Regions from separate parts of the Paraburkholderia sp. J94 genome, predicted to be linked through region 4. Evidence: riboswitches for the same ligand, from Rfam matches in the RefSeq annotation. Region 4 holds a riboswitch; each other region holds the start of a gene.
The links. A riboswitch is a leader RNA that binds a small molecule or an ion and turns the genes downstream of it on or off. The one in region 4 is predicted to bind cobalamin.

Region 1: another riboswitch for cobalamin. It lies ahead of U4Y88_RS00870 (HoxN/HupN/NixA family nickel/cobalt transporter); the one in region 4 lies ahead of cobG (precorrin-3B synthase).
Region 2: another riboswitch for cobalamin. It lies ahead of U4Y88_RS28395 (TonB-dependent receptor domain-containing protein); the one in region 4 lies ahead of cobG (precorrin-3B synthase).
Region 3: another riboswitch for cobalamin. It lies ahead of U4Y88_RS13275 (TonB-dependent receptor); the one in region 4 lies ahead of cobG (precorrin-3B synthase).

What each region holds. Positions count from the first base shown of each region.
Region 1 is NZ_CAJMZH010000001.1:189,273-196,643, reverse strand. It holds gene U4Y88_RS00885 (extracellular solute-binding protein) at 1-152, shown strand, start outside; gene U4Y88_RS00880 (ABC transporter permease subunit) at 157-945, shown strand; gene U4Y88_RS00875 (porin) at 1,011-2,189, opposite strand; cobalamin riboswitch at 2,615-2,812, shown strand; gene U4Y88_RS00870 (HoxN/HupN/NixA family nickel/cobalt transporter) at 2,902-3,963, shown strand; gene U4Y88_RS00865 (BON domain-containing protein) at 4,034-4,402, opposite strand; gene U4Y88_RS00860 (porin) at 4,437-5,582, opposite strand; gene U4Y88_RS00855 (Rieske (2Fe-2S) protein) at 5,702-6,037, opposite strand; gene U4Y88_RS00850 (RBBP9/YdeN family alpha/beta hydrolase) at 6,105-6,635, opposite strand; gene U4Y88_RS00845 (TauD/TfdA dioxygenase family protein) at 6,685-7,371, opposite strand, start outside.
Region 2 is NZ_CAJMZH010000015.1:119,227-126,597, reverse strand. It holds gene U4Y88_RS28415 (electron transfer flavoprotein subunit alpha/FixB family protein) at 1-573, shown strand, start outside; gene U4Y88_RS28410 (CoA ester lyase) at 563-1,438, shown strand; gene U4Y88_RS28405 (CoA-acylating methylmalonate-semialdehyde dehydrogenase) at 1,708-3,219, opposite strand; gene U4Y88_RS28400 (LysR family transcriptional regulator) at 3,417-4,358, shown strand; cobalamin riboswitch at 4,453-4,659, shown strand; gene U4Y88_RS28395 (TonB-dependent receptor domain-containing protein) at 4,750-6,699, shown strand; gene U4Y88_RS28390 (DUF4148 domain-containing protein) at 6,891-7,307, shown strand.
Region 3 is NZ_CAJMZH010000005.1:470,248-477,618, forward strand. It holds gene U4Y88_RS13255 (hemagglutinin repeat-containing protein) at 1-308, opposite strand, end outside; gene U4Y88_RS13260 (AraC family transcriptional regulator N-terminal domain-containing protein) at 929-1,840, opposite strand; gene U4Y88_RS13265 (oxidoreductase) at 1,992-2,822, shown strand; gene zigA (zinc metallochaperone GTPase ZigA) at 2,858-4,093, opposite strand; adenosylcobalamin (AdoCbl) riboswitch at 4,210-4,358, shown strand; gene U4Y88_RS13275 (TonB-dependent receptor) at 4,638-6,839, shown strand; gene U4Y88_RS13280 (ABC transporter ATP-binding protein) at 6,864-7,371, shown strand, end outside.
Region 4 is NZ_CAJMZH010000013.1:57,840-65,210, reverse strand. It holds gene cbiE (precorrin-6y C5,15-methyltransferase (decarboxylating) subunit CbiE) at 1-1,169, opposite strand, end outside; cobalamin riboswitch at 1,232-1,426, shown strand; gene cobG (precorrin-3B synthase) at 1,477-2,919, shown strand; gene U4Y88_RS25995 (precorrin-8X methylmutase) at 2,912-3,538, shown strand; gene U4Y88_RS25990 (precorrin-2 C(20)-methyltransferase) at 3,539-4,294, shown strand; gene cobJ (precorrin-3B C(17)-methyltransferase) at 4,291-6,033, shown strand; gene U4Y88_RS25980 (flagellar brake protein) at 6,123-7,142, shown strand; gene U4Y88_RS25975 (vWA domain-containing protein) at 7,161-7,371, opposite strand, start outside.

The sequences.
Region 1 (7,371 bases), on a different contig from region 4:
CGCAGCCACTCGTGTTTTATGTCGCGATCCTGAAGAATGCACCGCATCCCGAGGAAGCGCAGAAGTTCGCCGCATTTGCCCTGAGCCCCAGCGGGCAGGCCATTTTCAGGGAAAAAGGATACGGACAACCGAAGGGCGATACGCTGCACTAGGTCGATGCTTGCCCACCTCACTGCGCCCGGCCGAAAGCGTCATCGCATTTTCGGCTGGGCTTTGCGTCTTCCGGCGCTCGCCATTATTGCGGTGCCGTTGCTCGCCTTGATCTGGGAGACACATTGGCGCCACCTCGAAGCGGCCTACGGCGATTGGGACGCCGTGCGTGTTTCATTCAGCCTCAGTACCTGCGCACTGGCGATCATCGTCGCAATCGGCACGCCGCTTTCATTCTGGCTCGCGAAAACAAAAGGATGGCTGGCCCGGGCGGTCGAGACACTCGTGCTGTTTTCCTTACTCACGCCGTCGCTCGCAACCGGCATTCTGCTCGTCAGTGCGTATGGTCCTTATGGGCCAATCGGCTCGCTTCTCGCTCATCTGGGCCTGTCGATCAACAACAACACACCCTCTTTCATCGTCGCGCAGATTTATGGCGGACTGGCGTATTTCATTACGTCTTCCAAAACCGCTTTCGAAAACATACCGCCGACGCTTGAGGAAGCGGCACAAGATCTCGGTTGCACGCCGTGGAAAGCCTTCTGGCTCGTGAATCTCCCGATTGCCGCGCGAGAAATCACGACGGGCGCCGTCATTGCCTGGGTGAGAACCATTGGTGAATTCGGTATTGCAGCGGTGTTTTCGTATTTTCCCCAGGGCGTGCCCGTCAAACTGTTCGTCAACCTGCAAAACGACGGGCTGCAGTCGGTGTACGTGCTCGTCTGGATTTTGCTGCTTGCCTTGCCGATTCCCATCATCCTGCTCTCGATCTTTAAACGCATGGGCCGGGATTGAGACTTCGCACTCGCGGCGCTCGCCTTGTCGGGCAAGCGTCCGCGAGGCGCGGCTAATCGGAACGATCAGAACTTATGGCGCAAACCGATTCGCAAAGCGAGTTGACTGCGCGCGCCCGTCCCCGAATTGCCGATGAAACTCGTGCTCGATCCAATTTCCGCCTGGACCGGAACCCACTTGCCGTCGATGAAGTTGCTGCCCGATGCGCGTTGATAGACGCCCACCGCGTACACGTCAGTAGTCTTCGACAAGGCGTAATCCAGGGCGGTATTGATCTGATTCCAGCGGCCGGCGTATTGGCCGCTCAATTGCGAGAACGTGTAGCCCACGCCCGCGCTCAACGCCGGGCTAATGGCATATTTCCCGCCGATTTCATAGTTATTGAACGTGGAAGCCGTATTCGTGAGCGTCGAAAGCCACGTGCGTGTCCAGTTACCCCACACGGTAAAGCGCGCGAGTCGATAGCGCGCCCCGACACCGAACGTCTGCAGATCGCGCAGACCACCCGTATCCACGTTCGCCACACTGACACTGAAAGCCGGGCTCGCGCCATTCGGATATCGGATATTCGTATAGGCCGCCCCCGCTGCGAATGACCCCGCTGCATAGTTGGCGCCAAAGCTATAGGTGCTCGACGAGCCTTGCGTTTTCACGCCGTCGACCGTGGTCGTCGGCGTACCGGCGAAGCTGCCGGCCTGATTCGAAAAACCATACAACGCGCCGAATTGCAGACCGGCATAATTTGCGCTGCTGAACTTGACCGAATTATTAATGCGGCTAGCGGTGAGCTGGTCGAGATCGTTGATATGGAACGCGTAGTTCCCCGCAACGGTTTGATTACCCATCGTGTAATTCCCGCCGATATATTCATCGGAGAGCGAGTATTGACGGCCGAACGTCAGCGTTCCAACGCCCGCCTGAGCAATGCCGACCGCGGCATGGCGCCCGAATAATGCGCCGCCTTGCGCAGACGATCCATCCGCGCTGCTGAACCCGCTTTCGAGAACGAAGATCGCTTTCGTACCTCCGCCGAGATCCTCCGACCCGCGAATCCCCCACCGGCTGCCCTGCGCCACGCCATCGCCATATTTAACCAGGCTGTCATGACCGGACGACGTCGCCGCATTGTTGACATAGGTGATGCCGGCGTCCACCAGCCCGTAAAGGGCAATACTGCTTTGCGCATGGGCCGCTGTGCCGATACAACCCGCCGCGACTGTGAGGATGATCTTTCTGTTATTCATTGCTTTAGCCTTCTACCAACTTGATACCGTGGCATTCGACCGATTCAGCCAGACAAGGCGTGATTGAATCGGCGGAATGACGCTCCGCATGCTCAACCCGATTACCGGGTCGATATGCCCGCCGAAATATATCGAAGCGGGCACAATGCCAACGGGCACAGTTACGGGAGATCGCAATGAGTACAGTGATTCAAGGGTATTGTTTCAAGCGATGCGGCATTTACACCTTGTCGCGTGAATAAAACGTTAAGCCCACTCAAGCAGAAACGCGCATTTGACAGAAATAAAATCTGAGAATTCTGGGCGATTAACACGGCGAAAGATCACGGCAGCGCAGGATAAATTCGACCGCTTTTACATCGATTCATCGAGCCGACCAGGCGCTTTTTTCTCCCCTCGCAATTGACGCGCAGCCCCTCCGCCCTTTACCCTTGCGCACTGATGGTTCCCGGCAACGGGATCAAAAGGGAACGCAGTGACGACGCCCGGCGTCGAGTCTGCGGCTGCCCCCGCAACTGTAAGCGGCGAGTTCGTGCCATTGAGCGCCACTGGGAAACCGGGAAGGCCGGCATACGAACCGTGACCCGCAAGCCAGGAGACCTGCCATCGACCGAGGTCCATGCAGCCGCAACGGGCGGGGTGTCCCAATGCGCAAACCACGGCTTCGTGCGGTGGTCCGTTGCAGGACAGCCCCGACCTCAGGAACTGTCATATGTCCATCGCTCTCGAAACGGCCGCCGCGCCGGGAGCCCTTCGCCGCCGCGTCGCCGGCATTTACGTCGTGCTCGCGGTATTCAATATCGGCGCATGGATCTGGGCCTTCATCGCCTTTCACGCCCAGCCGCTGCTGCTCGGCACCGGCCTGCTCGCCTATGGATTCGGCTTGCGGCACGCCGTCGACGCCGACCATATCGCCGCCATCGACAACGTCACCCGCAAGCTGATGCAGGACGGCCAGCGTCCGGTCTCCGTGGGCTTCTTCTTCGCGCTCGGCCACTCGGCCGTGGTGCTGCTCGTGGCGATCGCCGTCGCGGCGACCGCGGCGGCGCTGGAGAGCCGCTTCGAGGCCTGGAAAGATATCGGCGGGGTCATCTCGACGAGCGTCTCCGCGCTGTTTCTGTTTCTGATCGCCGCGATGAACATCGTGATTCTGCGCGGCGTGTGGCGCGCGTTCGGCAAGGTCCGACGCGGCGAGCGTTACGACAACGACGATCTCGATCTGCTGCTGAATAGCCGCGGCCTGCTTTCGCGTCTGTTCCGCCCGCTGTTTCGTCTCGTTTCGCGACCGCTGTGGATGCTGCCGCTCGGCTTTCTGTTCGGACTCGGCTTCGACACCGCGACCGAAGTGAGCCTGCTCGGCATTTCCGCGAGCCAGGCGGCGCAAGGCGTGTCGATGGGCGTGGTGCTCGTGTTTCCCGTGCTGTTCGCAGCGGGCATGTCGCTCGTCGATACGACCGACGGCATCCTGATGCTCGGCGCCTACGACTGGGCCTTCGTGCGCCCCATCCGCAAGCTCTATTACAACCTCACGATCACGCTCGTTTCGGTCGCGGTGGCGGTGCTGATCGGCGGCATCGAAACGCTCGGACTGCTCGCGGACCACTTCAACCTGAAAGGCGGCTTCTGGGACGTCATCGGCAGCCTCAACGACAACTTCAACAACCTCGGTTTCATCATCATCGGCGTGTTCATTTTTTCGTGGGTCGCGTCGTTTGTGATCTATCGCCTGAAAGGCTATGACGACCTGGTGGCGCCGCAGTCCGACAAGCCATAAAAAAAGGCCGTGGCGAGGACATTCCCCGCCACAGCCATGACCCAACTACGACGTCACGCGAACGAACGCGTCACATGCCGCCAAACGGCTTCTTCACCGTCAGTTTGTTGGTCACCGACACGACGCCGGGCACGCCTCGCGCAATCGCTTCGACTTTCGGAATCTGCGCCGCGTCGGTCACGGTGCCGTTCAAGGTCACCGCGCCATCCTTCGCGCTCACGCTGATATCGCCCGCGCGAATCTCCTTGACCTTCACGATCTCCGCATAGACCTTCCTGCGCAGCGCGCGATCGGCTTTCCTGCCCGTCGGCGCGCTGGCGCTGGCGCCGGACGCGGCGACCGCCGCGTCACTGGCCGTTGCCGGCGTTTGCGACCACGCGCTCAGCGAGATCGCGACGATCGAGGCCGCCGCCAGCCCGAATACCGTGGATGTTTTCATCAGTTTTTTGCTCCGCTTGATCAGCATGGCTGGATCAGAAGTTGTGCCGGAGGCCGATCATGGCCGCCGTGGTCGAGACGCCCGGCGCAACCGGCGCGCCGTAGATAATGGTCTGGTTCATCGTCCCCTTGTTGTCCACGTAGCCGACCTGGGCATAGGCCTTGGTCCGCACGGACAGGTTGTATTCGGCGCCGATGGCGATTTCGGTCGAATGATTCGCCGAGTGATTGCGGTCCTTCAGGTAGTAGAAACCGGACGTGACCTTGAAGCGCGGGCCGAACTGGTAGCCAATACCGCCCGATGCCATTTCGTAGTCGACGAGATTGCTTTTCTCAGGATTCCTGCCGATTGCATAGGAACCGGACACCGACCACCCGGAGATCGTGTACATCGCGCCGAAGTAGTAGAAGCGATTGTTGTCCACGCCGGTCGCCGCGGCCGCCGGTGCGGCCGGATAGGTCAACGGAAACGGATTGGTGTCGTGCCCGTTGTAGTAAACCGCCGAGAGATTCAGGCCATAGTTCGAATACTTGAGCACGGCCGATTCGCGCGTGCCGCCCTGGAAATGCCCTGCCACGCCGCCCGGCGCATATTCGAGCGCGAACGACGCGCCATGGAATTTCGGCGACGTATAGACGAGCGCATTGCTGTCGTACAGCGCGCCGATCGGCGCATTCGTGCTCGTGCCGGTCCAGCCCGCCGCCTGGTTCATGCCCAGCCAGGCCGTGAGAATACTGCCGAAATACTGCGCGCCGCGAACGTCGGTCTCCGCCATCGCGTAGATCATCGGGATGATCTGGCGGCCGGCGTCGAACGTGCCGAACGGCCCCGATGCCCCGATCGTCGCGAACTGGTTGAAGATCGCGGTCGTGCCCGGCGTATCGGAGAGCCCGAACCGGCCGGTCGCGCTGTTGAACGTTCCTTGCAGCTTGAAGTTGACCTTGTAGCCGCCGCCAATGTCTTCGCTGCCCTTCATGCCCCAGAAGCTCGAATAGATGCCCCCGTCCTTCAATTGATACGTATGCCCCTGGTTCTTCGCAGTAGGCAGGAACGTAGCCGCCGAGGTGCTCTGGTACAGGAATCCGCTATCGATCACGCCGTACAGCGTGACCGACGACTGCGCATGGGCGGCCGTGGCGAACAAGGCCAACGCTGCCAGGCTGCTCAACTTCACTTTCATTTCGTCGTCTCCTCCAGAAACATCCGCGTGCGCTGTCGTGGCGGCACCGTAGGTCTTGGGGTTATTGTGGGAAATATAACTGCTTGTCTCTCAGGTTCAGATCCGGCTTTCGGCGCTGGCTAAGCCGCCGGGCCGGGCGCTACGGGGTCGTCGATGCAGACCCTCCATCTCCCGTCTACGGCCTCGACCGGGAACGTCGTCAGGCACAGTCCGCCAGCCCCCGCCATGCGGCCCGTGCGCAAGTCGAAACGCAGGCCATGCGCGGGACAGCGCAGCACGCTGCCTTCGAGCTGGCCTCCGGCCAGTGCTGCGCCGTTGTGGGGGCACGCGTTGTCGATGGCGCAGAGCGTGCCTTCGATATTGAAGATCGCAATGCTGCGCCCGTCGACGAAGGCCAATCTGCGCTCGCCCGGCGCGAGGCCGTCGAGTGTGCCGATCTGAATTTCACGTTGCATGCGCCCCACCTTTAATCAGCAATCCAAATTAAAAACCATATCGTCACGCCGTCAACGACGTGTGTTTTCAGACCAGTTCGTCGATCAGCAACTGCGCCATCGGCCAGTCGCCGAAACCCGAGGCCGGGTTCAGATGACCGACGTCGCCCAGGTCGACGAGACGGCTGCCCCAATCGTCCGCCATGGCCGACACGCGCTCGAACGACGCGAGCGGATCGTTGCGGCTCGCGCAGACGATGCTCGGAAACGGCAGCGCCTGTCGCGGCAGCGGATGCCAGCCATTGATGGCCAGCGCGTCCATCGCGGGATACCCGGCGGGCAACGGCGTTTCCAGATCGGCGGGCGCGGCGAACAGCGCGCCGTGAATCTGGCGGCGGCACCACTGCGCCCAGTGCACCGTGATCATCACGCCCGCACTATGCGCCACGAGAATCACCGGCCCTTCGATCTTCGCCAGCGCCGCGTCGAGCGCGGCCACGCGCGCCGCGCAGCCGAGCTTGTCGTGTTCGAGCGGCGGCACCGAAGCCGCCTTGGGCAGCTTGCGTTCGAGCAGCGTCTGCCAATGTTCGGCGACGTGATCGCGCAGCCCGGGGACCATCAGGATGGTCGGTGTCGTATCGACAGTCACGATGCACTCTCCCGCGCGCTCAGTAAGGCTTGTCGCCGATAATGCCCGCGCGCTCCATCTTGCGATGGCAAGGCGCGTAATCCATCACCGCGTAGTGCTGCGTGCTGCGGTTGTCCCAGATGGCGATGCTGTTCGGCTGCCAGCGCCAGCGCACCTGGTACTCTGGAATATAGGCCTGACTGACGAGATAACGCAGCAGATCGCCCGCGCCCGGATTCGCGTCCTGCCCGAAGCGCACGCGCTGCGCCGTGTGATAGTTGGTGAAATGCGTGGTGAACGCATTCACGAACAGCACCTTCTCGCCGGTTTCGGGATGCGTGCGCACGACCGGATGCTCCGCGTCGGGAAACTGCGCCTTCAGCGCGAGCCGCTTCTCGATCGGCATGGCGGCGCCGAAGCTCGCCTCGATGCTGTGCCGCGCGCGCAGGTCCGCGATCTGCGTCTTGATGTGCTCCGGCAGATTCTCGTAGGCGAGCACCATGTTGGCCCACATCGTGTCGCCGCCAACGGGCGGACATTCCACGCAACGCAGCACGGCGCCGAACTGCGGCGCTTCGCGCCAGGTCGCGTCCGAGTGCCACGCGTTTTCGTAGCGGTCGTTGGGCTGCTCCGGGTTCTTGTAGATGCGCACGAGGCCCGGATACTCCGGGTCGCTGCCCGCAACCGGATGATCCTCCAGTTCGCCGAAGCGCCGCGCGAAGGTCAC
Region 2 (7,371 bases), on a different contig from region 4:
GATACGTTCGAGCGTCCGATCTACGCGGGCAACGCCATCGCGACCGTGCAATCGCAAGACGCGATCAAGGTGATTACCGTTCGCACCACGGCATTCGATGCAGCCGCCGCAGAAGGCGGCAGCGCTTCAATCGAAAAAATCGAAGCGCCCGCAGACAGTGGCCTCGCGCAATTCATCAATCGCGAAGTCACGAAACTCGATCGTCCTGAACTCACGAGCGCGAAGATCATCGTCTCGGGTGGTCGCGGTCTGGGCAGCGGCGAGAACTACACGAAGGTGCTCGAACCGCTCGCCGACAAACTCAACGCCGCGCTCGGCGCATCGCGCGCCGCTGTCGACGCAGGTTACGTGCCGAACGATTATCAGGTCGGACAAACCGGCAAGATCGTCGCACCGCAGCTGTACGTGGCAGTCGGCATTTCCGGCGCGATTCAACATCTCGCGGGCATGAAAGACTCGAAGGTGATCGTCGCGATCAACAAGGACGAAGAAGCGCCGATCTTCACGGTCGCCGATTACGGTCTCGTCGGCGATCTGTTCGCTGCCGTGCCGGAGCTTGCCGATGCACTTTGAGCCCAACACCACGCCGCCCGTTCGCGACGACGCCGCCCGCGTCGCGTTCTCGCCGCAATCGTTCCTGTTCGTGCCGGGCAGCCGGCCCGAGCGTTTCGAGCGCGCGCTCGCGAGCGGCGCGGACGCCGTCATCATCGACCTCGAAGATGCGGTCGAGCCCGCCGCCAAGGACGCCGCGCGCGAGAACATCGCGAACTGGGTCTCGCGCCGCCATCCGGTGCTGGTGCGCATCAACGGCCGCGCCACGCCGTGGTTCGAAGCCGACGCGAAACTCGGCGCGCTCGACGGCGTCGCGGGCATCGTGCTGCCGAAGGCCGAACAGGCCGCCGACGTGAGCGCGGCCATCGCGCTCGCGCGCCGCCGCGTACCGGTGTTTCCGCTGATCGAAAGCGCGCTCGGCATGTGGAACGCGATGGAGATCGCGCGCGCGCCGTTCGTGAAGCGCCTGATGTTCGGCACGCTCGATTTCATCGCCGAAATGGGCATGCCCGACGACGGCGAGCCGCTCAATCACTATCGCTCGCAACTCGCGCTGATCTCGCGCGTCGCGGGTATCGAAGCGCCCGTCGACGGCGTGACGCCCGACATTCAGGATCTCGCGCGCATCGAGCGCGATGCGCTCAACGGCAAGCGGCTCGGTTTCGGCGCAAAGCTCTGCATCCATCCGAAGCAGATCGAGGCCGTGCATCGCTGCTATCGGCCGAGCGAAGCCGAACTCGCCTGGGCCGCACGCGTGGCGCAAGCCGCGCGCGAGGCGCAGGCGGGCGCGATCACCGTCGACGGCAAGATGGTCGATCGCCCCGTGATCCTGCGCGCGCAGCAATTGCTCGCGCTGGCCGCCGCCGTGGCGCAGAAGGGCGCGTGAAGCGGACGCGCGTGGCGTAGCGCGCTTAACCGGCCACGAGATTCGACGGGCGGCGACTCACCGGTGAGCGCCGCGTCATCCACGCGTTGTGGAATTGCCGCACGCGGCGCGGCGGCGAGCAGCGCTAAAGCCTAAAGCGCCCGAAAAGCCCGCCCAATGCGCGCAAAAAAACCGCGCCGCCGTCCGCAAGAAGCGGAACGGCGGCGCGGTTGGCTAATTGATTCGATATCCGAACGATATAAGAACGATATCGCTATCGAATCAATGCATCACTTCGCGACCGGCATGGTGAACTCCGCACCCTTTTCGGTGCTTTCCGGCCAGCGCTGCATGATCGACTTCTGCTTCGTGTAGAAGCGCACGCCTTCCTCGCCATATGCGTGCATGTCGCCGAACAGGCTGCGCTTCCAGCCGCCGAAGCCGTGCCACGCCATCGGCACCGGAATCGGCACGTTGATGCCCACCATGCCCACTTCGATCTGGCGGCCGAACTCGCGCGCCACGTTGCCGTCACGCGTGAAGCAGGCCACGCCGTTGCCGAACTCGTGATCGTTGATCAGTTGCACCGCTTCCGAGAAGTCCTTCACGCGCACGCAGGCGAGCACCGGGCCGAAGATTTCTTCCTTGTAGATGCGCATTTCGGGCGTGACGTCGTCGAACAGCGTGCCGCCCGTGAAGAAGCCGTCTTCGTGACCCGGCACCTTGAGGCCGCGTCCGTCCACGACGAGCTTCGCGCCTTCTTCGATACCGGTGGCGATATAGCCTTCGATGCGCTCCAGCGCCTGCTTCGTGACGATCGGGCCCATTTCGGCGTCGGCTTCCATGCCGTTCTTCACCTTGAGCGTGCGCGCGCGCTCGGCCAGACGCGGCACGATCTTGTCGGCCACGTCGCCGACCAGCACGGCCACCGAAATCGCCATGCAGCGCTCGCCCGCCGAACCGTAGGCCGCGCCGATCAGCGCGTCGACGGCCTGGTCGAGATCGGCGTCGGGCATCACGACCATGTGATTCTTCGCGCCGCCCAGCGCCTGCACGCGCTTGCCGTGCTTCGCGCCCGTTTCGTAGATGTAGTTCGCGATCGGCGTGCTGCCGACGAAGCTCACGGCCTTCACGTCGCGATGCGCGATCAGCGCGTCGACCACGACCTTGTCGCCCTGCACGACGTTGAACACGCCGTCCGGCAGGCCCGCTTCGGTCAGCAGACGCGCCATGAACAGCGCGGCCGACGGATCGCGCTCGCTCGGCTTGAGCACGAACGTGCAGCCCGCCGCGAGCGCGACCGGGAACATCCAGCACGGCACCATGCACGGGAAGTTGAACGGCGTGATGCCCGCGACCACGCCCAGCGGCTGGCGCACGGTCCAGTTGTCCATGCCCGTGGAGACCTGCTCGGTGTAGTCGCCCTTGAGCAGTTGCGGAATGCCGCAGGCGAATTCGATCACGTCGATGCCGCGCGCGACTTCGCCTTGCGCGTCGGCGAATACCTTGCCGTGCTCGGCCGTGATGATGGCGGCGAGTTCGTCCTTGTGGCGGTTCATCAGTTCGAGGAAGCGCAGCATGACGCGCGCGCGGCGGATCGGCGGCGTGTCGCGCCAGGCCGGGAACGCGGCTTTCGCGCTCGCGACGGCGGCGTCGACATCGGCGACTTCGCCCAGCACGAGACGGCGCGCGGCCGCACCCGTCGCCGGATTGAAGACGGGCTGCGTGCGGTCGCCCGCGCCGCGTTCGCGCTTGCCGCCGATGTAGTTGACCACGTCCGCGGAATCGGTGAAGGCCTGCATGTCATCTCCTCGCTATTGAGTGTCGGTTGAGCATCACTGTGACGGCCAGTGTACGGAGCCGCCCGGCGTCTGCAAAGACACGGCGGCTGAATTGATTGTTTTCCACTGTGAACAATCGCAGTGCGCAGCGCTGAAAGATGCGCAGGCGCGGTGCTATCATCGGCGCATCGTTGAGTATTCGGGGCAGGAGTCTTTTCGTGGATACGCAGAACGTCGAAGCACTCTGGACCCATTTGCACTGGCTGAATGTGCTGGCGGCGCAGGGCAGTTACACGGCGGCCGCCGCGCGCCTTGGCGTGAGCAAGGCCGCGATGAGCCAGCGGATCGCCGAACTGGAACGCGTGGCGGGCGTCGCGCTGGTGCAGCGCACCACGCGCAGCGTGCGCTTCACGGAGGCGGGATTGCGGCTGGTCGAGGACACGCGCGCGGAGTTCGAGCGCATCGCCACGAGTTTCGCGAGCGTGCGCGAAATGGCCGATATCGCGCGCGGCACGGTACGCGTGACCGCGCCCGTGGCATTCGCGCGTCAGCAACTGGTGCCGCGCCTCGCGCAGTTCGCGCGCGCGAATCCCGAGGTGCGCGTGCAGCTTGAACTCTCCGACCGGCTCACGTCGATTGCGAGCGAAGGTTTCGATCTCGCGATTCGCCACAGCGCGCAAGTGCCGGAAACGCATGTGGCGTTCAAGCTTTGCGATACGCGCTCGGTGATCGTCGCCACGCGCGCGTATCTGAAGCTGCGCGGCACGCCGCAAACGCCCGCCGATCTCGCGCAGCACGACTGTCTTTACTATCCGCGCACGCTCGGGTCGGGCGCGTGGTCGTTCGAGAAAACGGGCCGCCGCGCCGAGCAGTCGCGTGTGAACGTGACCGTGAACGGGCCGGTGTCGGCGAATAACAGCGAGGCGCTGCGCGACGCAGCGCTCGAACATCTGGGCATCGCTTTGCTGCCCGATTTCAGCGCGCAGGCCGCGTTGCAGGCGGGCAAGCTCGTCGTGCTGCTGCCTGCGTGGCGGCCGGTGGGCGCGTTCGCGTCGCAGTTGCACGTGGTGCGGCCCTATGGCGCGCACGTGCCGCGCGCCGTGACCTTGTTCGCCGATTTCCTGCGTCAGACCTTCAAGCAGGGATTTCCGCTCGAATGAGCCGATGAATACGGGGATGAAAGCCGCGACGCGCATCTGACGTTTTTTCGCATCGCCTGGCACAGCGGAGGTTGACGCGCCGAACGCACCGCCTTTACGCTCGCGCGCTGATGGTTCCCGGCGACGGGATCAAAAGGGAACGCAGTAACGGCGCGCGAACGGCGCACGCCGGAAGTCTGCGGCTGTCCCCGCAACTGTGAGCGGCGAGTCCATGCCAGCGAAGGCCACTGGGAAACCGGGAAGGCCGGCATCGGGCGGCGACCCGCGAGCCAGGAGACCTGCCATCGACCGAGGTCCAAGCAGCCGCAAAGGGCGGGGTGTCCCGATGCGCGCGCGCCGCCCGCGCGGCCGCCCGTTGCAAGGACAGTTCGACCTCAGGATCTGTCTGCTCATGAAGTATCGTCAATTCGTTCTCGCGACCGCCGTGGCCGCCTGCGCCTGGCAGTGCGCCGATGCGCAAACGTCCACACAAAGCGCTGAACAAGGCGCTGAACCCGGCGCCGCACCAACCCAGGCCGACGCAACGTTGCCGAACATTCTCGTCGTCGGCGACACGCAGCATCTGCCGCAATCGTTCGATCAGCGCTACGCCAGCACCCAGGTGCTCACGCGCGCGGATCTCGACCGGCTCGACCCCATCGACCCGAGCATCACGCAGGCGCTCGCCACGCTGCCCGGCGTGAGCGTGTCGCAGAGCGGCGGTCCTGGCGCGACCGCTTCGGTCAGCATTCGCGGCTCGGCGGCCAATCAGGTGGCTGTGTTCATCGATGGCATCCGCGTGGGGTCGGCGACCACGGGCACGGCCGCGTGGGCCGATCTGCCGACCTCGGCGTTCGACCGCGTGGAAGTGATTTCGGGCCCGGCTGCCGCCTCGTTCGGCGCGGATGCCGTGGGCGGCGTCGTGCAGCTGTTCACGCGCCACGCCTCGAATCAGCCGAATCAGACCACGGTGTCGTTCGGCGGCGGCTCGAACAAGACCTTCGACACGCAGCTGCGCACTTCCGGCACCGTGCCGTCGAGCGGGCCGCTCGCGGCGCTCGGCGGGCTCACGTATTCGCTCGGCCTGCACGACTACAACACGGCGGGCATCGACGCGACCAAGCCGTGGGCCTACGGCCACGAGGACGGCCGCAATCCGTATCACGCGCAGGATCTGGACGCGCGCCTCGGCTATGCGCGCGACAACTGGTCGATCTCGACCTTCGCGCTCTATCACCAGTCGGATCTCTCGTACGACAACGCGGGTTACGCCGATCGCCAGCGCGATCATCAGCTCACGACGGGCGTGGCGTTCCATCTCGACATCACGCCGACCACGCAGTTCGATCAGTCGTTCGGTTACGCGTATGACCGCCAGTTCATCTACGCGAACGATCCTGGCATTCCGACCGACGAGTTCGATTCGACGCGCCTGAGCAGCTCGACTTCGATCACGCATCAGGAAACCGGCCACACGCTGTTCGGGCAGGCGCTTTCGGGCGAGACCAAGCTCGCCTACGACTTCACGCGCGAGCAGGCGTATCTGCCCGTCGAAGTGCCGGACGGGCTGCCCGCGCGCAACGACTCCGCCGTGTCGATGCATCAGTCGGTCATGCTCGGCGACTGGACGCTGTTCCTCGCGGGCCGCCACGAAATCGTGCAGGGGCAGAGCGTGAACACGGGCAACGCGGCGCTCGCGTGGGCGATCACGCCGGTCTATACGGCGCGCGTCTCGTACGGCAACGCGTTCCGTCTGCCGACGTTCAACGACCTCTACTATCCGGGCTACGCGAATCCGAATCTGCAGCCCGAACGCAGCGATACGGTCGAAGTCGCGCTCGACGCGACGACGTCGATCGGCACCTTCACGGCGGCGCTCTACGACACGCGCGTGCACGATCTCATCACTTACGATTCGCAGACTTTTCTGCCCGTGAACGTGGGCCGCGCGCATATTCAGGGCCTCGATCTCTCGTACAAGGGCACGCTCGGAGCGAACACGCCGGTCAGTCTCGCGGTGGGCATCCTCAATCCGCAGGACGTGAGCGATCAGACCTGGTTGAACCGGCGCCCGCGTCAGACCGTGAACCTGAGCATCGATCACACGTGGGACGAGTTTCATCTGCACGCGCTGAGCACGGGCGTTTCGCTGCTCTACGGCGGCTCGACCTTCGACGATCAGTTCAACACCACGTATTTGCCGTCGTACACCACGGTGAATCTGCGCGCCTCGTACAAGGTGAACGCGCATCTGGCGATTTCGGCCACGCTCTCGAACCTGTTCAATCGCGACTATTCGACCGCTTACGGCTACAACTCGCTGGGCCGCACGGCCTTCGGCAAGATCACATACACGTTCTGAAACGTCTCGCGGCGGCGCGCGGTTTTGTACCGCAATGTATCTGCGCCGCCGCGGGAAAAACTCGCTTGCAATAAAGGGGGACGACGGAAACAAGCCAGATACGTCCAGCGGTTCAAATATCTCCAACGCAAGGTTGAACACAGACAACAGTGCGCCGACCGACTCACTCACTCATCGACTGGAGATTGATCATGAACCTCGTTCGTACCCTCGTTGCTGCCGCCGTCGTTGCCGTTCCCGCGCTCTCGTTCGCCGCCCAGCCGGCCCAGCAAGGCCTCACCCGCGCCCAGGTGCGCGCGGAACTGGTCCAGCTTCAGCAAGCCGGCTATCGCCAGTCGAGCGACAACAACCAGTACCCGGTTCACCTTCAGGCGGCGCTGGCGCGCATCGCCGCGAGCCAGGACGTCGCCTCGGCCAACGCGCCGACGCATGAAGCCAATGCCAATGCCAACGCCAACGCCAACGCCGTGCAGACCTCGTTCGGCGGCGTGACGAGCGGCAGCTCGGCCTCGGGCTCGCGCGTCAAGGCCGCGCACGCCACGCTGCACGACTTCTCGGGCGCGCAAGCGGATCAAGTCGGCCTCGAACCGATCTACGCCCACTCGTAATGCCCACGCCGCCGCGAGGCGCGCCGCGTTCGCGCGCGCCTTCGGCCTCCTTCTTTTCCTCCAC
Region 3 (7,371 bases), on a different contig from region 4:
CCGTTCTTCTGCACATCGAACTGACTGTACGAGTTCATCGAGACGCCCGCCGCGCTCGGCCTGTTCACGTTCACCTGCGGCAAACCGTTCGCCGTCTGCTGAACCTTCGGCGCGTTCGCCCCGCCCGGGACAATCTGCGCATACGCGCTACCCGAGCCAACCGGAATGCCGATCAGCAGAACGGCAGCGACGGTCGCGACGACTGTGCGCTCGCCCGCACCGCATTTGCGGCTCGCGCTCGCGGTTTCTTCAACGGGGATTAACATGCCGCGCGCGCGGCTAAAGACCAGCCTGTAGCTTCTATTCACGGTGCAGGACTCGCTAACGATTCATTACGCGATCCTGACAGTCAGGTTTTCTCAAAACACGTCAAGAATCATTAAACAGAGCGTGCGCGCAGCTTTTTAGGATTTCGCTTAAAGAATTAACTTGAATGTGATGCGCGAGGCATCGCGCGCGTGGCGCATGGACAACACGCAAGACGGGGACAGTCACCAGCCACACCCATCCCCCGACTAGAGTCGAACGACCCCTCTCATGGCGATATGCGCATCGGGATGCCGGCCTCGGAGGACTGGCCATGCGTCCTGCTGTGCGGCATGCGGCGACACCGAGACCATCCGTATCGTCGAAAGGACCGGGCGTCGAACGCCCGCGTACTGATAGGTGTACTGCACGACATATTTGTTCATCGAGTCTCCCACATCCATCGGGTCGCGCCACAAGGCGGGCGCGTCCGTAACGATGACTCGCGAACTATCTCAAAACAAGTCAACCAATGTTCAACACCACACAGGCGCTCACCATGCCGACGCCGAAAATCCCGTGATCCACGCGCGCTTTTCCTTCGCATCCGTCGAGAAAGCGTGGAAAGAATCCGCGTTCTCGACAATCGCGCGCCGATGCCGCCCAGCGAGAAACACGCGTTTCAATGCGACGAAACAAACACCGCATCATCAAATGCTTCAGGAATCGCAAAACTCTCACGCATGCGCCTCGTTTCCGCCGCTGGCGTCAAACCAAAAAGACGCTTGAATTCGCGGCTAAACTGCGACGCGCTCGTATACCCCACCGCGTGACACGCGGCCTCCGCAGTCAGATCCTGGCGCACCATCAGCAGACGCGCCTGATGCAGTCGCGTCGACTTCACGTACTGCATCGGCGAGACCTGCGTGATGGTCTTGAAGTGACTGTGAAAGCTCGGCACGCTCATGCCCGCCGCCTCAGCCAGTTGCGTGACGTCGAGCGCCTGCGCATAACCGGCGTGAATCAGCCGCAGCGATTTGCCGATGCGCCCGAACTGCCCTCGCATCGCCAGCGCCTCGCGCATCGAACTGCCTTGCGCGCCCGTGAGCACGCGGAAATACAGTTCGCGCAGCAGACTCGGCCCGAGCACGGCGGCTTCTAGCGGCCGATGCATCGCTTCGAGAAAACGCAACACGGATGCCTGCATCGCGTCGTCCATCGGCGTCGACATCATGCTTTGCGGCGCCTGCGCCGGTTCCGCCGGCCCTTCGCGGTCGATCTGCATCGCCAGCTCGGCGGCCAGCGTGAAATCGAGGTGCAGATAGAGCGCGAGCAGCGGGCGCGCCTCGCTCGCGTCGGTTTCCATATTGAACGGCACCGGCACGGAAACGGCCAGGTAATGACGCTCATCGTAGAGATAGAGCTGATCGCCGAAATAGCCGCGCTTGCGGCCCTGGCAGACGATCACGATGCCCGGATCGTAGAGCACCGGCGTGCGCGCGAGCGGCCGGTTCGAGCGCAGCACGCGCACGCTCGGCAGCGCGGTGAGGTTGTAGCCTTCGTCGGGCGCGAGCGCGTGCAGCAACGCGATCATGCGGTCCTGGCTGTTCGCGGCGGCCTGACGGGAAGAAGAAGCACGTTTCGCATTCATAGTTTCAGGCAAGAAAATTACCGGATTCTGGCTTAATCAGTCCGATTCATAAGACTAGTATGCACGTTCCAGTCACGAATCGGGAGAACCGGAAATGGCAAGCAGCAAAACTCTGCTCATCACGGGCGTCAGCAGCGGATTTGGGCGCGCGCTCGCGCAGGAGGCGCTCGCGGCGGGCCATCGCGTCGTCGGCACGGTGCGCAGCGAGCAGGCTCAGCGCGATTTCGAGGCGCTGCACGCGCAGGCCGTGGCGCGCGTGCTCGACGTCACCGACTTCGACGCGATCGACGCTGTAATCGCCGACATCGAAGCGAGCGTCGGCCCCGTCGACGTGCTCGTGAACAACGCGGGATACGGCCACGAGGGCGTGATGGAAGAATCGCCGCTCGCGGAATTGCGCAAGCAGTTCGACGTGAACGTATTCGGCGCAGTCGCGATGATGAAGGCCGTGCTGCCGTTCATGCGCGCGCAGCGGCGCGGCCACATCCTGAACATCACCTCGATGGGCGGGTACATCACCATGCCGGGCATCAGCTATTACTGCGGCAGCAAATTCGCTTTAGAAGGCATTTCCGAAGCGCTCGGCAAGGAGGTCGCGCCGCTCGGCATCGCGGTCACGGCCGTTGCGCCGGGTTCGTTCCGCACCGACTGGGCGGGCCGCTCGATGATGCGCACGCCGCGTTCGATCGCCGACTACGACGCGATTTTCGATCCGATCCGCCAGGCGCGCGAGGAAAAGAGCGGCAAGCAACTCGGCGATCCGCACAAGGCCGCGCGCGCGATGCTCGCCGCGATCGAAGCCGAAACGCCGCCCGCGCATCTGTTGCTCGGCAGCGATGCGCTCGGCCTCGTGCGCGGCAAACTCGCGGCGCTGGAGCAGGAGATCGGCGCGTGGGAAAGCGTGACGATCTCGACGGACGGTTGAGCGGACGATCAATCCAACGATCAAGCGCGCGCGGTTTATCCCTGCACTTCGTGGGCGTCGCGCGCTTCGTCCTCCGCGCCGTCGTCCCACGCGGGAAACGGATCGCTATACGCGATCCACGCCTGCGGCCCCTCGGCCATTTCGGCGTCGCTGAGCAAACAGGCGTCGAGCCGCGCGCGCAAGCCTGCTTCGTCCATCTCCATGCCGATCAGCACGAGTTCCTGGCGCGCGTCGCCGACATGCGCGTCCCAGTTTCCTTCGATGAATTCGAGCGATTCCGCGTCGGTCGGCCAGCGATGCTTCGGCACCGCGGCCCACCACAAACCGGCCATGCCGTGACGGCACACCGCGCCCGCCTGCGACCACGACGCCGCGTGCGTCGGCCGGCTCGCGAGCCAGAAGAAGCCCTTCGAGCGCACCACGCCCGGCCACTCGGAATTGATCAGCGCCCAGAAACGCTGCGGATGCAGCGGCCGTCGCGCGCGCCACACGAAGCTCGCGATGCCGTATGCCTCGGTCTCCGGCGTGTGCTCGCCGCGCAATTCCGCGAGCCAGCCCGGCGCTTTCGACGCTTCCTCGAAATCGAACAGGCGCGTATCGAGCACGCGGTCAAGCGGCACGCGGCCGAACTCCGCGACCTCGATGCGCGCGCGCGCATTGAGCCGCTGCAGGATCGCCATGAGCCGTTCGAGCGCCGCGTCGTCGATCAGATCGACCTTGTTGAGCACGATCGCATCGCAGAACTCGATCTGTTCGATCAGCAGATCGACGACCGTGCGCGTGTCCTCGTCGCCGAGCGATTCGCCGCGCGCCTGCAGGCTGTCCTGCGAGCCGTAATCGCGCAGGAAATTGAACGCATCGACCACCGTGACCATCGTGTCCAGACGCGCGACGTCCGAAAGACTCTGGCCGCTTTCGTCCGCGAACGTGAAGGTTTCGGCCACCGGCAGCGGCTCCGAAATCCCCGTCGATTCGATCACGAGCTGATCGAAACGCCCTTCGCGCGCGAGCCGGTTCACTTCGAGCAGCAGGTCCTCGCGCAGCGTGCAGCAGATGCAGCCATTGCTCATCTCGACGAGCTTTTCGTCGGTGCGCGAGAGTTCCGCGCCGCCGTTGCGCACGAGCGCCGCGTCGATGTTCACCTCGCTCATGTCGTTGACGATGACCGCGACGCGCCGCCCTTCGCGGTTGTTCAGGATGTGGTTGAGCAGCGTGGTCTTGCCCGCGCCCAGAAAGCCGGACAGCACGGTAACCGGCAAGCGTGAATCCATCGGATGACTCCTTCGACGAGTGTGGGGAAACGGGGTGTCCGTCTTATTGAGTGTTATGTTATAACATCGCAGACAAAACGGGCAACGAAGGAAACAGGTCAACGGGCGGGCCGCGTGGCTTACAATTCCGTTTCGTCATGCCCGGAAGCTGGTGCAAATCCAGCACGGTCGCGCCACTGTGATCGGCCTTCGCGCCGAAAGTCAGACCTGGGCATCGGCACTCATCAACCGTACTTTCGGGGCGCGAAACCCCTGGAGAAATCAGCATGACTGCACCGGCCGTCTCGCGGCGCGCGCTCGCTCGCCGCTCGTCCCTCGTCTCAAGCGTCCATTCGCTCGCGTGTTGCACGTGTTGCACGTGTTGCACGTGTTGCACGTGTCGCGCGGTATCGCGCGTCGGCATCGGCATCGCCTAGATCCGCCAGGCTCAGCGCCTCCGCTTTCTGTTTTTTGTTTTTCGCTTTCGCGTCGATCGCTTCGACGCGGGCCTGTGTGCGCGCTCGCGCCTCGCACGCCTCGCATAACAACACCGCACCGAACAAGAATGGACGTATCCACACCGCTTTCCAGCGCGCGGCGCTTCGCCGTGCGCGGCGCCTTCGCCTGCTCGTGCCTCGCCCACGCGGCTCACGCTTTCGCGGACGGCGAGACCGCTTCGTCCCCCGACGCCAGCACACCATCGTCAAACGCCACGCTGCCCGCCGTGCGCGTGAACGCCGCGTCCGCCACGAAGGCCGCATCCGGCAAACCCGATCTCGCGACGCCGCTCACCACCGGCAGCCGCCTCGGCCTCTCCAGCCTCGACACGCCCGCGAGCGTCGAAGCCATCGGCAGCGCGCAACTCACCGAGCGCGGCGACAACAACGTGACCCAGGCCGTCACGCGCGCCGCCGGTTTCGCCACCGACGCCGCGCCCGGCAACGGCGGCACCTCGCTCTCCGTGCGCGGCTTCAGCGGCCCCGAATCGGTCACCACACTTTACGACGGCCTGCGCATGTACGCGGGCGCGGGCACCGTGTCGTTCCCGTTCGACACGTGGTCGGCGGAACGCATCGAAGTGCTGCGCGGCCCGGCCTCAGTGCTCTACGGCGAAGGCGGCATCGGCGGCGTCATCAACGTCGTGCCGAAAGCGCCGCAACGCGACTACGCCACGACGATCCAGCTCGGCGCGGGCAGCTACGGAGAAAAGCGCGTGGCGCTCGACACGACCGGCGCGCTCGGCCCGATGCTGTCCTACCGCTTCTATCTCGCCGACGACCGCAACAACGGCTGGCTGCCGCGCGGCGAATCGCACACGACCGCGCTCGGCGGCGCGCTGCGTCTGGACGTGAATCCGCGTCTCTCGTTCACGCTCGATTACGACTACGGGCGTCAACTGCCCGCGCGCTATTTCGGCGTGCCGGTGACGGACGGGCAACTCGATCCCGCGCTCGAACGCCAGAACTACAACGTCGGCAATGCGTCGATCGCGTATTACGACCAGTGGACGCGCCTGAACACGCAATGGCGCGCGGCGCGCGGCATCATCGTGCGCAACCAGCTTTACTATCTGCTCACGAACCGCCACTGGCGCGACAGCGAAAGCTACACGCTGATGGGCGACGGCAACGTGCTGCGCAGCGACTACCTCGAAATCCTGCATCACGAACGGCAGATCGGCGATACGCTCGACGCGACCTTCGACGGCCGCGTGCTCGGTCGTCAGGACCGACTCGTCGTGGGCGCGGATTTCAACGCGATTTCGTTTCTCGACACCAGTAATTCTCCCTATGACGGTTCGTCGATCGTGCCCCAATCCGGCTTCGATCCGGGCGTGTTTTCGAGCCCCGATCCGACCGTGCCGCAATTTCGCACCAGCACGCGCCAGGCGTCCGTATACGCGGAAAACCGCCTCGAATTGACCGATCGCCTCGCCTGGGTCGCGGGCCTGCGCTACGACCACATCGACTATCACCGCGATACTTTTGCCACGGTCAGCGGTCCCGCGTCGTCGTTCGATCGCACCTTCGCGCACACGGGCTGGCGCACCGGCCTCGTGTTCTCGCTCACGCCGGACCTCTCGTTCTACGCGCAATACACCACGGGCGCCGAGGGCGTGGGCTCGCTCGTCACGCTCTCGCAGTCGAGCAGTAACTTCACGCTCGCGAACGGCGAGCAGTGGGAAGCGGGCGTCAAGCAGCAATTGTGGGGCGGCCGCGCGTCGTGGACGCTCGCGTTCTATCAGATCGTCAAGCGCGATCTGCTGACCACCGATCCGTCGAATCCCGATCTCACGCAGCAGGTCGGCAAGCAGTCGTCGCGCGGCGTGGAATGGACGGGCGCGCTGCAACTGGGCGGCGGCTGGTCGATCGACGCGAACGCCTCGTTCCTGCGCGCGCGTTACGACGACTTCAACGAAAGCGTGAACGGCCAGAGCGTGTCGCGCGCGGGCAATGTGCCGTACAACATTCCCGAGCAGACCGCGAACGTGTGGCTCGACTGGGCGTTCGTGCCGGGTTGGCGCGCGGGCGCGGGCGTGCATTACGTGGGCCGCCGTTACGGCGATACGGCGAACACCGTGTCGATTCCGAGCTACACGCTGATCGACGCATCGGCTTCGTGGCGCGCCACGCGCAATCTCACGCTCGCGCTCTATCTGCGCAATCTCACGAGCCGCACCTACGCCGTGACGACGCAGAACGACGGCGGCGAATGGCTGCTCGGCGCGCCGCGCTCGGGCTGGGTCACGGCCACGATGCGTTTCTGATTCATTTCATCAGGATGCCGAATCATGACGCTATTGCAGATCGACGGCCTCGACTGGTCGCCGCACGATGAACGTGGCGAACGCAGCGCGCGTGCGCTGCTGCACGCCATCGACATCGACGTGAAGCCGGGCGAATTCGTCGGGCTGATCGGGCCGAACGGCAGCGGCAAGACGAGCCTGCTGCGCTGCGCGTTCCGTTACGCGAAGCCGCAACGCGGCGCGATCACGCTCGACGGCGACGACGTCTGGGCACACAACGCGCGCTGGAGCGCTCAGCGCATTGCAGTGCTTTTGCAGGATGCGCCCGACGATTTCGGCCTGAGCGTCGCGGAAGTGGTGGCGATGGGACGCACGCCGCATCAACGCGCGCTCGCGGGCGAAACCGCGGACGACCGCGCACGCGTCGAACGCGCCCTGCTCGACGTGGGCCTCCCCGACGCGCGCGAACGCCCCTTCGCGACGCTCTCGGGCGGCGAGCGCCAACGCGCGCTGCTCGCGCGCGCGCTCGTGCAGGCGCCGCGCGTGCTGATGC
Region 4 (7,371 bases):
TCGCCGATGCCGATGCGCGTGAGCGTGCCGCCGTGCCGCGCGCGCCACGCGACGAGCGCCGCCTCGCTCTGCACCGTCACGGCGTTGGCGACGAGACGCCCGCCCGGCGCGAGCCGTTCCCAGCAGGTGTCGAGCACGCCCGGCACCGTCACGCCGCCGCCGATGAACACGGCATCCGGCGCGGCGAGGCCCGCGAGCGCATCGGGCGCGCGGCCCGCGACGAGTTGCAGCGCGGGCACGCCCAGCGTGTTGCGGTTGTGCTCGATGAAGCGCTGGCGCTCGGCGTTCGCTTCGATCGCGATCGCGCGGCAAGCGGCATGCGCGCGCATCCATTCGATGCCGATCGAGCCGCTGCCCGCGCCCACGTCCCAGAGCAGCGCGCCCGGCGTCGGCGCGAGGCGCGCGAGCGTGAGCGCGCGCACGTCGCGCTTGGTGAGCTGGCCGTCGTGCAGGAAGGCGTCGTCGGGCAGGCCGGGCGTGAGCGTCCAGGACTGCGCCGCGCGTGCGCCATCGACGTCATCCGCTTCGCATTCGAACGCGACCAGATTGAGCGCGGCGCTCTCCTCGACTTGCCACGCATCGGCGCGGCCTTCGATGCGGCGTTCGAGCGCACCGCCCAGATGCTCGAACACGGTCAGACGCGTCGCGCCGAAACCCTGCGCAACGAGCAGCGCGGCGAGCGCGGCGGGCGTGCGGCCATCGGCGCTCAGGGCGAGCACGCGCGAGCGCGTGAACAAATGGCGGCGCAGCGCGTCGAGCGGACGGCCGACGAGCGACACCGCCGCCACGTCCTGCAAGGCCCAGCCGAGCCGCGCCGCCGCCAGCGACAGCGACGAGGGCGCGGGCAGCACGTCCATCTCGTCGATCGGCACATGGCGCGCGAGCGTCGCGCCCACGCCAAAACACATCGGATCGCCGCTCGCGAGCACGCACACGCGCCCGTGACCGTTACTATGAGACTCACGCAGCGCCAGCAGCGGCGCGACGCTGAACGGCTGCGGCCAGGCCTCGCGGCGCGCGCCCACGCGCGCCGGCAGCATCGCGAGATGCCGCTCGCCGCCCGTCACGACATCCGCCTCGAACAGCGCGCGCCGCGCGGCGCGTCCGAGTCCCGCGTATCCGTCGTCGCCTATGCCGATCACCGTCAGCCACGCCCGCCTGCCCTGCATCCGATCTCCGTTTCGGGTTGCGCGCGCGCCGTTTCGTCTCGCGGAGCGCGCTGGAAAACGGGCATAATACCGCTTCCGCCGGCGCCGGACGGGCCTGAAAACCTCGACGGCATAAAAGGGAACACAGCAAAACTGTGGCCGCCCCCGCGACTGTGAGCAGCGAGACCGCATCCACCCGAGCCACTGGTTTTACCGGGAAGGCCGATGCAGCCGCCGACCTGCGAGCCAGGAGACCTGCCGGCCGAACGACTGTTCGTGCGAGCCCATGCCGGGCGGGGTGTACCGGCGGCCATCGTCCCGCCAGCGCATGTCGCGCCGGGGCGGTCCGCCTCGCGCGACGCAACCACGGTGTCCCTTGAATCACGACTCGAAGCCCGCTTCGTCCCCTGCCACGCTTGCCGAGGCGCGCCGCTCGGCGTGTCCGGGGCTCGTGCGCGTCGTCGCGGCGCGTGACGGCGGGCTGTGCCGCATCCGCCTGCCCGGCGGCGTGCTGAGCGCCGCGCAGGCGCACGCCATCGCGCACGCGGCGCGCGCGTTCGCCGACGGCACGCTCGAACTGACCAACCGCGCCAACGTGCAGGTGCGCGGCGTGCGCGCGGGCCAGGAAGCGGCGCTCACGGCCGCGCTCGTCGCGGGCGGGCTCGGGCCCGCGAACGGCGTGCAGACGCCCGACAATCTCTGCGCCGCCGACGAACTGCGCAACCTGATGCTGAGCCCGCTCGCGGGCCTCGATCCGCACGCGCTGTTCGACACCGCCGCGCTCGCCGCGCCCCTCGTCGCGATGCTGCAAGACGAGCCGCGTTTCGCGGCGCTGTCGCCGAAATTCGCCGTGCTGATCGACGGCGGCGAGCGGCTCGCGGCGCTCGATCATCCGCACGATATCTGGCTCGCGGCCACGCGCGAGCACGGCGAAACGCGTTTCGCCTTCGGCCTCGCGGGCTGCCCCGACGACGGCGCGCTCGGCTTCATCGCCGCCGCGCACGTGCAAACGCTGATCCGCGCGCTGCTGCATGCGTTTCTCGATCTCGCCGCGCCCGATCAATTGCGGATGCGCGATGTGGTCGCCACGCACGGCGCGGCCGCGGTGCTCGACGCCGCGCAACATCACGCCGATATCGCGATCGCGGCTCCGCAGCCCGCCGCCGATGAACACGCGCCATCCGCATGGCGACGCCCGCGCGTCGATCTCACGCAACGTCTGGGCGCACACGCGCTGCACGCGAACGGCGACGGCTACGTGGGCGCGCAACCGCCGCTCGCGCGCCTCGACGCCGCCACGCTCGACGCGCTCGCCGACCTCGCCGAACGCCACGGCGACGGCACGCTGCGCATCACGCCGTGGCAAGGCGCGCTGGTGCCGCACGTCGCGCGCGACGCGCTGATTCCCGTGCTCGACAGCCTGCGCGCGCTGGGCCTGAGCGTCGATGCCGCCGATCCGCTCGCACGCACGATCGCCTGCACCGGCTCGGCGGGCTGCGCGAAAAGCCGCGCCGACACCAAGGCCGACGCGCTGCGCCTCGCGCCGCATCTGCCGCCGCACGTGCAGGCGCACCTGAGCGGCTGCGAGCGTTCCTGCGCCGCCGCGCATCGCGCGCCGTTCACGCTGCTGGCCGCCGCGCCGGACCATTACGACCTTTACGAACGCGACGCGAGCGCAGCCGGTTTCGGCCGCCTCGTCGCGCGCCACCTGACCCTCGAAGCCGCCGCGCACGCCATCGCGCAGCGGCCCCGGAGCCTTTCCGATGTCTGATTACATCCGCGACGGCCAGGCGATCTATCGCGAGTCGTTCGCGACGATCCGCGCCGAAGCCGATCTCGCACACATTCCCGCCGACCTCGAAAAACTCGCCGTGCGCGTGATCCACGCCTGCGGCATGGTCGACATCGCCGCCGACCTCGCGTTCTCGCCGGGCGCAGGCGACGCCGGCCGCCGCGCGCTCGCGCAAGGCGCGCCGATTCTCTGCGACGCCAAAATGGTCGCGTTCGGCGTCACGCGCGCGCGCCTGCCCGCCGACAACGCCGTGATCTGCACGCTCGACGATCCCGCCGTGCCCGCGCTCGCGCGCGAACTCGGCAACACGCGTTCAGCCGCCGCGCTCGAACTGTGGCGTCCGCATCTCGAAGGCAGCGTCGTCGCCATCGGCAACGCGCCGACCGCGCTGTTCTATCTGCTCGACATGATCGCGGCCGGCGCGCCGCGTCCCGCGCTGATTCTCGGCATGCCCGTGGGCTTCATCGGCGCGGCGGAATCGAAAGCCGCGCTCGCCAGTTCGACGCTCGGCGTGCCGTTCGTGGTCGTCCGCGGACGGCGCGGCGGCAGCGCGATGGCCGCCGCCGCCGTCAACGCACTCGCTTCGGAGACCGAATAAATGTCCGAGCACGAACACAATAACGAACCGCGCATCGGCCGCCTGCATGGCATCGGCGTCGGTCCCGGCGATCCCGAGCTGCTCACGCTCAAGGCGCTGCGGCTGCTGAAAGCCGCGCCCGTGGTCGCCTACTTCGTCGCCAAGGGCAAGAAGGGCAACGCGTTCGGCATCGTCGAGTCGCATCTCGGCCCCGAGCAGGAACGCCTGCCGCTCGTCTATCCGGTCACGACCGAAGCGCTCGAACCGCCGCTCTCGTACGAAACCATCATCGCCGACTTCTACGACGGCGCCGCGCGCACCGTGGCCGCGCATCTCGACGCGGGCCGCGACGTCGCCGTGATCTGCGAAGGCGATCCGTTCTTCTACGGCTCGTACATGTATCTGCACGACCGCCTGGCCGCGCGCTACGACGCCGAAGTCGTGCCCGGCGTCTGCTCGATGCTCGGCGGCGCGGCGGTGCTGGGCGCGCCGCTCGTGTACCGCAACCAGAGTCTCGCGGTGCTCTCGGGCGTGCTGCCCGAAGATCAATTGCGCCGCCGTCTCGCCGACGCGGACGCCGCCGTCATCATGAAGCTCGGCCGCAACTTCGAGAAAGTGCGCCGCGTGCTCGCCGATCTCGGTCTCGCGAAGCGCGCGCTCTATGTCGAGCGCGCGACCATGGCGAACCAGCGCATCGTGCCGCTCGACGACGTCGATCCGATGGCCTCGCCGTATTTTTCGCTGCTTGTGGTGCCGGGGGAAAAATGGCAAGCATGAACGCCGAGTTGCGTCCGCCCGCCGTGATCGTGCTCGGGCCGGGCGCGCTCGCCACGGCGCAGCGCGTGAAGGCGCTGTACGCGCACGCGCAGATCCACGCGCTGCAGGACCGCGCGCAAGGCGACGTCGCGTTCAGCGAACTCGGCGAGCATCTGCGCGAGCTGTACCGGCGCGGCACGCCGCTCGTCGCACTGTGCGCGGCGGGCATCGTGATCCGCTGCCTCGCGCCGCTGCTCGCGAACAAGGGCGCGGAGCCGCCCGTGCTCGCGCTCGCCGAGGACGGCAGCGCGGTCGTGCCGCTGCTCGGCGGCCTGACCGGCGTGAACGTGATGGCGCGCGAGATCGGCGCGGCGCTCGGCATCGCGCCCGCGATCACGACCAGCGGCGAATTGCGATTCGGCACCTGCCTGCTCAATCCGCCCGACGGTTATGCGCTGTCGAGTCTCGCGCAGGGCAAGCGCTTCGTTTCCGATCTGCTCGCGGGCGACGCGACGCGCATCGAAGGCGACGCGCCCTGGCTCGATCACGTCGATCTGCCGCGCGACGCGGCGGCCGCGCATGCGATCCGCGTGAGTCCGCATGTCTGGGACGGCGATCCCGCGCAACTCGTGATTCATCCGCGCAGCGTCGTGGCCGCCGTGCGCGCATCGAACGAACGGCTCGCCGATCACGTGCAGGCCGCGCTCGACGAACGCGGTCTCGCGGCGGCCTCGCTCGCGGCGCTGCTCGCGCCCGCCGCGCTGATGGGCGACGCGTCGCTCGCGCAGGCGGCGGCGGTGCTGCATGTGCCGCTGCGCTTTGTCGATCAGGCCGATGCGGCCAATGTCGCCGATGCCGATCACGACAACGCATCACGCCTGATCGAAGCCCTGAAGCTCGACGACGCCACGCTGCACGCCGACGACACCCACGGCATCGCGCTCGCCGTCGCGCGCGCGCCGCTCGACGCGGCCACGCTCGGCCAGGCGCGCGGCAAGCTCACGGTGCTCGGTCTCGGGCCGGGCCGCGCCGACCTGCTCACGCCGATGGCGCGCGCCGCGCTCGACGACGCGACCGACCTCGTCGGCTATGCGACCTACGTCGACATGGCCGGCCCGCAGCGGCCCGGCCAGCGCCGCCACGCCACCGACAACCGCGAGGAATTGCAGCGCGCGCGTCACGCCTTCGAACTCGCGTGCGAAGGCCGCCGCGTGGCCGTGGTGTCGTCGGGCGATCCCGGCGTGTTCGCGATGGCCGCCGCCGTGCTCGAAGCGCTCGAAGGCGCCGACGATCCGCGCTGGCAGCGTGTCGAGTTGCAGATCGTGCCGGGCGTCTCGGCCGCGCTCGCCACCGCCGCGCAGGCCGGCGCGCCGCTCGGCCACGACTTCTGCATGCTCTCGCTCTCGGACAATCTGAAGCCGTGGGCAGTGATCGAAAAGCGTCTGCATCACGCCGCGCTCGCGGACCTCGTGATGGCCTTCTACAACCCGATCTCGCGCGCGCGTCCGTGGCAGCTGGACCGCGCGCTGGAGATCGTGCGCGCGGTGCGCGCGCCCGCCACGCGCGTCGTGCTGGGCCGCGACGTGGGCCGCCCCGGCGAGACGCTGCGCACGATGACGCTCGGCGAACTCCAGTCGTCGGATGTCGATATGCGCACGATGGTGATCGTCGGTTCCTCGACCACGCGCGGATTCGCCCGCGAAGGCACGCATGAAGCGCTGAGTGAATGGGTCTACACGCCGCGTTTTTATGCGGAATAAATCGCGATATCGACCGTTGAATCCGCACTGAAGTTTTGTCGCGGCGCGCCGTTAACACAGGGAATCTGTTACCCAACCCTGGCGCGCCGATGACCGACACTCTTGCCACCGCATCCGCTGCGGCTTCCGAAGTCGCTTCTGAATCCGCAACTGAATCCGCCGCTGCGCATAGCGCGGCAAATACCGCTGCAAGCGCTTCCACCGACCTCGCCGCGCTGACACCCGCCGACGTGCCCGTCGGCCAGCCGCTCGACTGGCCGCTCGTCGACCGCGACGGCACGCTGCTGCTCGAACGCGGCGCCTCGCTCGTCGGCGAAGTCGAACGCGATTTCCTGTTCCGCCATTTCGCGCCCCATCGCGGCGACCTCGACGCGTCCGCCGCCGAACAGGCCGCTGCGCCCGCCCTCAAAAGCGACGAACCGGCCGCGACGCTGCCGAGCGTGCGCGACCTGCATCTGAACATCGGCGCGCTGATGGGTCTGCGCCCGCAACAGGGCGCGAGCGGCGCGCCCATGCATCCGTGCAAGCTGATCGGCTTCGCGCCGAACGAAGCGATCTTCGTCACGCTGCCTTATGTCGATGGCCGCCCGATCGAGATCACGCCCGGCGAGAACGTCGAACTCGTCGCCATCGCGAGTCAGGCCGTCTATCGCTTCGTCTGCACGATTCACGCGATGAATCAGGCGCCGCTCGGCTATCTCGTGCTCTCGCAGCCCGCCAACATCCGCATGCTGCGCGAGCGCAAGTCGATTCGCGTGCGCGCGCAGTTTCCGGTGCGCTACGGCATCGGCGCGGAGAGCGAGGGATATCAGGGCGTGGCGCTCGCGCGCGGCATCAGCGCGCTCGGGCTGTCGATCGCCGCGCCGTGGGCGCCCGGCAAGGTCGGCGAGCGTCTGCGCGTGGCGTTCCGGCTGCGTTCGGGCGATCTCGACACCGTCGTCGAAACGAGCGCGGTGATCCGCAACGTGCATCAGGAAGACGCCACGCCGGCGCACAGCACGCTCGGCCTCGAACTCGACAGCCTCACGCCCGCCGAACAGATGGCGATGAAGGTCTACGTATTCGACCGTCAGGACGACGTGCTCTACTGGACCGGCGCGTCGCGCTGAACCGGACGCCGCGCGGGCTCAGGCGAGCAGCGCGTCGGCGTCGAGACACTCGCCGCCCCACGCCTGGGCAAGCGCGCGACAGCGTCCGAGACGCAGCGCCGACGCCTCGCAATCGACCACGGTGATGTGATCGGCGTGCGCAGGACGCGCGGGCAGTTGCGTCGTGCGTCCGTCGCTGAACAGCCAGAGATGACGCGCGCGTCCAGGATCGCGGCGCACGGTGCGTTCG